3 regions of the Streptomyces sp. NPDC091412 genome follow, and region 1 is predicted to be linked to each of the others. Evidence: riboswitches for the same ligand, from Rfam matches in the RefSeq annotation. Region 1 holds a riboswitch; each other region holds the start of a gene.
The links. A riboswitch is a leader RNA that binds a small molecule or an ion and turns the genes downstream of it on or off. The one in region 1 is predicted to bind thiamine pyrophosphate.
Positions count from the first base shown of each region.

Region 2: linked by a shared signal. The riboswitch ahead of ACIQMV_RS33130 (thiamine ABC transporter substrate binding subunit) and the one ahead of thiO (glycine oxidase ThiO) in region 1 are both predicted to bind thiamine pyrophosphate.
Region 3: linked by a shared signal. The riboswitch ahead of thiC (phosphomethylpyrimidine synthase ThiC) and the one ahead of thiO (glycine oxidase ThiO) in region 1 are both predicted to bind thiamine pyrophosphate.

Region 1 covers NZ_JBIVTV010000001.1:701,573-703,830, reverse strand. Annotated here, with positions in the region: gene thiO (glycine oxidase ThiO) at 1-896, opposite strand, end outside; TPP riboswitch at 894-1,005, opposite strand; gene ACIQMV_RS03175 (hypothetical protein) at 1,059-1,478, shown strand; gene ACIQMV_RS03170 (NAD(P)/FAD-dependent oxidoreductase) at 1,508-2,258, shown strand, end outside.
Region 2 covers NZ_JBIVTV010000021.1:45,747-48,004, reverse strand. Annotated here, with positions in the region: gene ACIQMV_RS33130 (thiamine ABC transporter substrate binding subunit) at 1-771, opposite strand, end outside; TPP riboswitch at 853-958, opposite strand; gene rlmN (23S rRNA (adenine(2503)-C(2))-methyltransferase RlmN) at 991-2,097, opposite strand.
Region 3 covers NZ_JBIVTV010000006.1:188,581-190,838, forward strand. Annotated here, with positions in the region: gene ACIQMV_RS17920 (YibE/F family protein) at 1-956, opposite strand, end outside; TPP riboswitch at 1,028-1,205, shown strand; gene thiC (phosphomethylpyrimidine synthase ThiC) at 1,198-2,258, shown strand, end outside.

The DNA of each region.
Region 1 (2,258 bases):
TGCGCGTCGCGCAGCAGCTCGTACACGCCGCCCGCCGTCACCGTCGTGTCCCAGCCCAGCTCCTCGCTCGTGGCCCCGACGACCAGCTCGCCGCTGAGCCGCGGCACCAGGTAGACCTGGCTGCCGCGCACCACGGCGCGCACGGTACGGCTCAGGAAGGGCGCGTACCGCTTCGGCACCGTCAGCCGCAGCACCTGCCCCTTCACCGGCCGCACCGGTGGCAGCACGTCGTCCGGGACGCCCCCGAGCCGTCCGCTGTGGCTGCCCGCCGCGAGCACCACCCGGTCCGCGGTATGCGCGGTGCCGTCGCGCAGCACACAACCCGTGGCGCGGTCGCGGGTGACGGTGAGCCGCTCGGCCCAGCCGCGGTGGAAGACCACCCCCGCCCGCTCGCAGGCCGCGACCAGGGCACCGGCGAGCCGCCGCGGGTCGATCTGGTGGTCGCCGTCCACCCGCAGCCCGCCGCGCACGCCCGGCGCGAGCATCGGCTCGAGCCGGCGGCACTCCCGCCCGGACAGCCACTCGGAGTCCAGGCCCGAACGGCGCTGAAGGTCGTGCAGTTCCCGCAGGTGGGCGCGGTCGTCGGCGTCCAGCGCCACGGCGAGGGTGCCGCAGCGGCGGTAGCCGAGGTCGTGGCCGGTCAGCCCGGTCAGCTCGGCCACGAAGTCGGGGTAGCGGCGGGCGGAGGCCAGGTTGAGTCCGAGCAGGGTCTGCTCGCCGTAGTGCAGTTCGGTGACGGCGGCCAGCATCCCGGCGGCCACCTGTGCGGCCCCGCCGCCCGGCTCGGGGTCCACCACGGCCGTGGTGAACCCGCGCTGCGCCGAGCGCCAGGCCGTCACCAGCCCGATGATCCCGCCCCCCACGACGAGGACGTCTGACGTACGTGGCAACGACATGGGCGTCCAGCCCCTCCCTTCGCCGGCATGACCCGGATCAGGTTCGTACGGTCGGAGGCCGCCAGCCTCCCTCTCAGCCCGGTGCGTCCGGGCTCCCGCGAGTGCTTGTACGGTGGCCACCCTAGCCCGCAGAGCATTGCCCTGGTAAGGGAGCCTCTCGCCATGACCCGCCCGCCCGTCTCCCGTCACGACTCTCGGGCGGGTGGCTCCGCCCGGCCCTTTCCCTCGCTCGACGGCCGCGTTCTCGCCCCGGTCGCCGACCAGGCCCCGGGCCAGGTGGGCACGCGCACCCGCTTCACGTATCACGAGCGGAGCGGGGAGATCTGGGCCGAGTACGCGGGCGGCGACGTCGTACGCGGCCATCTGGTGGGTACCAGGGAAAGTGACCGGCTCGACTTCCGGTACGTCCAGCTCAAGCAGGACGGGACCACCTCCTCCGGGCACTGCGTGTCGACGGTGGTCGAACTGCCCGACGGGCGGATGCGGTTGGAGGAGACCTGGCGCTGGGAGTCGCAGCCCGGCAGTGGGACGAGCGTGGTGGAAGAGGTTGTGGAGCAGGTCACCTCGCACGCCCCTGACTGACGGTTTGTCAGTTGACTTATGGTGATCAGGTGAGCGACCAGACGCAGGAACAGGGCACATCAGGGCCGCGGCGCGTGGTCGTCGCGGGCGCGGGCATGGCCGGGGTGCAGACCGCGGTCGCCCTGCGCGAGCAGGGCTTCACCGGCACCGTGACACTGATCGGCGCCGAACCCCACCAGCCCTACGACCGGCCGCCGCTGTCCAAGGCCGTCCTGCTGGGCAAGGCCGAGGGTTCCGCCTTCGACATCGACTTCGAGGCGCTCGGCCTCGAACTGCGGCTCGGCTGCGAGGCGCTGGCCGTGCGGCCCGACGCGCATGTGCTGGAGACCTCGGCGGGTCCGGTGCCGTACGACGTCCTCGTCCTGGCCACCGGTGCCGAACCGATCCGGCTGCCCGGCGCGGAGGGCGTTCCCGGGGTCCACCTGCTGCGCACCCTGGACGACGCCGAACGGCTGCGGCCGGTGCTCACCGGGCAGCACGACATCGTGGTCGTCGGCGCGGGCTGGATCGGCGCCGAGTTCGCCACCGCCGCGCGCGAGGCGGGCTGCGCCGTGACCGTCGTGGAGGCCGCGGACCGGCCGCTCGCGGGGGCGCTGCCCGCGGAGGTGGCCGAGCCGATGACCGCCTGGTACGCCGACAGCGGCGCCGAACTGCGCACCCACGCGCGCGTGGAGCGCGTCGAACCCGGCGTGGTGGTGCTCGACGACGGGGCGCGGCTGCCCGCGGGCGCCGTCGTGGTGGGCATCGGCGCGCGCCCCGCCACCGGCTGGCTGGCCGGCT
Region 2 (2,258 bases), on a different contig from region 1:
CGGCCGCGGGTCGGCGTAGATGACCTCGGCGGGCGGCGAGGAGGCGTAGGAGACGACGAGGGGACGGTCGCCCTTGGCCTTCCTGCCGCCGGCCGAGCCGGAGAACTCCTGGTTGTAGGCCTGCTCCCAGCCGTCGACGACCTTGACGCCGTTGGCCTTGAGCTTCTTCCAGTAGTCCTGCCAGCCCTTGTCCCCGTACTGGGCGGCGGTGCCGAGCAGGAAGCCGAGGCCGGGCGAGGAGGTGGCGGCGTTCTCGGTGACGAGGAGGTTCTTGTACTCCGGCTCGACCAGGTCGTCGAACGAGGCGGGCGGGGTCAGCTTGTGGTCGGCGAAGTACTTCTTGTCGTAGTTGACGCAGATGTCGCCGGTGTCGATGGGCGTGACCCGGTGCTTCGCCTCGTCGACGCGGTACTGCGGCAGGATCAGGTCCGAACCCTTCGGCTCGTACGACTGGAACAGCCCGTTGTCCAGGGCGCGGGACAGCAGCGTGTTGTCGACGCCGAAGAAGACGTCGCCCTGCGGGTTGCCCTTGGTGAGGATGGCCTTGTTGACGGCCTGGCCGGCGTCGCCGTCCTCGAGGACCTTGACCTTGTAGCCGGAGCTCTTCTCGAAGTCCGCGATGACGCTCTTGGACGCGGCCCACGAGTTGTGGCTGACCAGGGTCACCGTTCTGGATCCGGCCGAACTCTTCCCGCCCGGCGACGAACCGCACGCCGACAGCGTGACCAGGCCGAGCCCGACCGCCACGGCGGCGAACGTCTTGGTGTGCACTGAAGTCCTCCTGGGGGTTGGCCAGGAAGAGACGCGGCCCTGCCCGGGATCCGCGAGGGACACCCGGGCAGGGCACAACAGCTTGAGTGATGACCGAACTTCCTACCCAGAATGACCTGGGCGAGGTTCAGAGGGTCTGCGGCCGGTGCCGCACTCTCAGCGCTGTGGCGCTCCCCTGTCGGAATATGAAGATGTGTGCGGTATCAGCCTACCGTCCGGCTACCTTTCGGTGGCAGCCAGCTGACCGCAGGCGCCGTCGATCTCCTGACCGCGGGTGTCCCGGATGGTCACCGGCACACCGTGGGCGGCGATCGCCTCGACGAACGCCTTCTCGTCCTCGGGGCGGGACGCGGTCCACTGGGAGCCGGGCGTCGGGTTCAGCGGGATGAGGTTGACGTGCACCGGCCTGCCCTTGAGCAGCCGGCCGAGCCGGTCGCCGCGCCACGCCTGGTCGTTGATGTCCCGGATCAGCGCGTACTCGATGGACAGCCGGCGCCCGGACCTGGCGGTGTACTCGAATCCGGCGTCGAGCACCTCCCGCACCTTCCACCGCGTGTTGACCGGGACGAGCGTGTCGCGCAGCTCGTCGTCCGGTGCGTGCAGGGAGATGGCGAGGCGGCACTTGAAGCCCTCGTCGGAGAACCGGTGGATGGCCGGGACCAGACCCACCGTCGAGACGGTGATCCCGCGCTGGGACAGGCCGAGCCCGTCCGGCTCGGGGTCGGTCAGGGCGCGGATGGCGCCGACGACGCGGTTGTAGTTGGCGAGCGGCTCGCCCATGCCCATGAAGACGATGTTCGACAGGCGCGCGGGACCACCGGGGACCTCTCCGTCCCGCAGGGCGCGCATCCCGTCCACGATCTGGTGCACGATCTCGGCGGTCGACAGGTTCCGGTCGAGCCCGGCCTGTCCGGTGGCGCAGAACGGGCAGTTCATGCCGCAGCCCGCCTGCGAGCTGATGCACATGGTCACCCGGTCCGGGTAGCGCATGAGCACCGACTCCACGAGCGTGCCGTCGAACAGGCGCCACAGCGTCTTGCGGGTGGTCCCCTCGTCGGTCGACAGATGCCGTACGACCGTCATCAGTTCGGGAAGCAGCGCCTCCTGGAGCTTGGCGCGGGATCCGGCGGGGATGTCGGTCCACTGCTCCGGGTCGTGCGCGTACCGCGCGAAGTAGTGCTGCGAGAGCTGCTTGGCACGGAACGGCTTCTCGCCGATCGCGGCGACGGCCTCCTTGCGCTCGGCGGGCGACAGGTCGGCAAGGTGCCGCGGCGGCTTCTTGGCACCGCGCGGGGCGACGAAAGTGAGTTCTCCGGGCTTGGGCATGGTGGTACCAGTGTCGCAGATCCACTCGGGTGGCCCGGTCGGCTGTGGACAGCCGGGGGCCGGGGTCAGAAGAGGCCGGCGATCAGTGCGCCGACCCAGGCAGCGTACGTCTTCGTGCGATGCGAGGCACCGCAGTACAGCCGTGGCTTGCGCCGTCCGTC
Region 3 (2,258 bases), on a different contig from region 1:
GCGATCAGCATGATGGCGCTGGCCCCCACCACCGCCACGACCAGCGGGTTCGAGCCCTGCAGGATCGCGGGCAGGACGAAGAGGTTCAGCACCAGGAAGCTGATGGCCAGCGCGACCAGCGCCATCACGCCCCGCATCCGCCCGACGACCACGACGGCGAGTGCGAAGAGACCGGCCAGCAGCGCCATCGGAAAGCGCCGGTTGACGTCGGTGACCGAATACTGCAAGTCCTTGGGTGCCGAGGGCTCGTAGGCGACCACGACCTTCTCGCCCTGGTGCAGCTGCCGGGACTGGTCGGGCTGCACGATCTCGGTGAAGGTACGGCCCTTGTCCTTGCCGCCGTCCACCCGGATCGTGGCCTTCTTACAGTTCCCGGACTGCTGCTGCTGTGCGGAGGAACCCTCGGCGGTGGACGTGTCGCCGGTCGGTGTGTCACCGGAGACGTTCACCGACTGGCAGCTGACCTGGAGCACCTCGACGACGGTGGCCTGCTGCGTCTGCCGGTCGAAGCCCACACCGGTGCGCTCGTGCGACGGGGCGCCGCCGGGCCACAGCACCGCGAGTCCGGCCGCCACCAGTGCGGCGAACGGGATGAGAATCGCCGCGATCACCTTGCGGAGGTGCTTCGACACGGGTGCGGCTGGTCCGTGGCTGTGGCTGTGGCCGTGCCCGCCACCGCTTCCCGGGCCGTGCCCGGTGCCGCTCCCCGGGCTGTGACCGGTACTGCTCCCCGGGCCGTGCCCGGTGCCGCTCCCCGGGCTGTGACCGGTACTGCTCCCCGGGCCGTGCCCGGTGCCGCTCCCCGGGCTGTGACCGGTACTGCTCCCCGGGCCGTGCCCGCCACCCGTCGCGGGGCCGTGTCCGTGGTCCGTGGCGGTGGCTTCCTGGCCGTGCCGGACGTCCTGTCCGCGTCGGGGTTCGGGCGGCGGATGGGGGAACTGCTCTGTCGTGGTCACCGCCCGATCATCGCAAGAACGGCACAGGCCCACTGTTCACCGCGCCACAAATGACGTTAGCGTGGAGGCACCTTTGCACACGCGGGAGCTCGGAGCACCGGGCTGAGAGGGCGCTGACCTCCGTCTTTGCGATGTTTCACGTGGAACGTGCGATGTTTCACAGGAAACGCCGGCAGGCGGAATCCGCTGCGTCGACCGCCGAACCTGTTACCGGGTAATGCCGGCGTAGGGAGTAGGTCTCATGACCAACAAGGACGTACGCACGCCTGCCTCCGATCAGATCTCCAGCGACGCGGAGCGGACCGCTTCCGACGCTGCCGACGGGGAGGCCGGGAAGTCCATCGGCTGGCACAAGGGCTACGTGGAGGGCTCACGCCCCGATCTGCGAGTGCCGGTCCGTCAGGTGCACCTCACCAACGAGCAGTCCGTCACGCTGTACGACACCTCCGGCCCGTACACCGATCCACTCGTCGGTACCGATGTCCGCAGGGGCCTGCCGCCGTTGCGCGAGAACTGGATCGTGGCCCGCGGCGACACCGAGGAGTACGCGGGCCGTCCCGTCCGTCCCGAGGACGACGGGATCAAGCACACCTCGCCACGCGGCGGTCTGCGCAACCTCGACGCGGTGTTCCCGGGGCGGCCGCGCCAGCCGCGCCGCGGCCGCGACGGAGGAGCGGTGACGCAGCTCGCCTACGCGCGCCGCGGGGAGATCACGCCGGAGATGGAGTTCGTGGCCATCCGGGAGAACGTTGCTCCCGAGACCGTCCGCGAGGAGATCGCGGCGGGCCGCGCGGTGCTGCCGGCCAACGTCAACCACCCGGAGATCGAGCCGATGATCATCGGCAAGCGGTTCCTGGTGAAGGTCAACGCCAATATCGGAAACTCCGCGGTGTCCTCCTCCATCGAGGAGGAGGTGGAGAAGATGACCTGGGCGACCCGCTGGGGCGCCGACACGGTCATGGACCTCTCCACCGGCCGCAACATCCACACCACCCGTGAGTGGGTGCTGCGCAACTCCCCCGTCCCCATCGGCACGGTCCCGCTCTACCAGGCTCTGGAGAAGGTGGACGGCAAGGCCGAGGAGCTGACCTGGGAGATCTACAAGGACACCGTCATCGAGCAGGCCGAGCAGGGCGTGGACTACATGACCGTCCACGCCGGTGTACGCCTCGCCTACGTGCCGCTGACCGCCAACCGAAAGACCGGCATCGTCTCGCGCGGCGGCTCGATCATGGCCGCCTGGTGCCTGGCGCACCACAAGGAGTCGTTCCTCTACGAGAACTTCGAGGAGCTCTGCGAGAT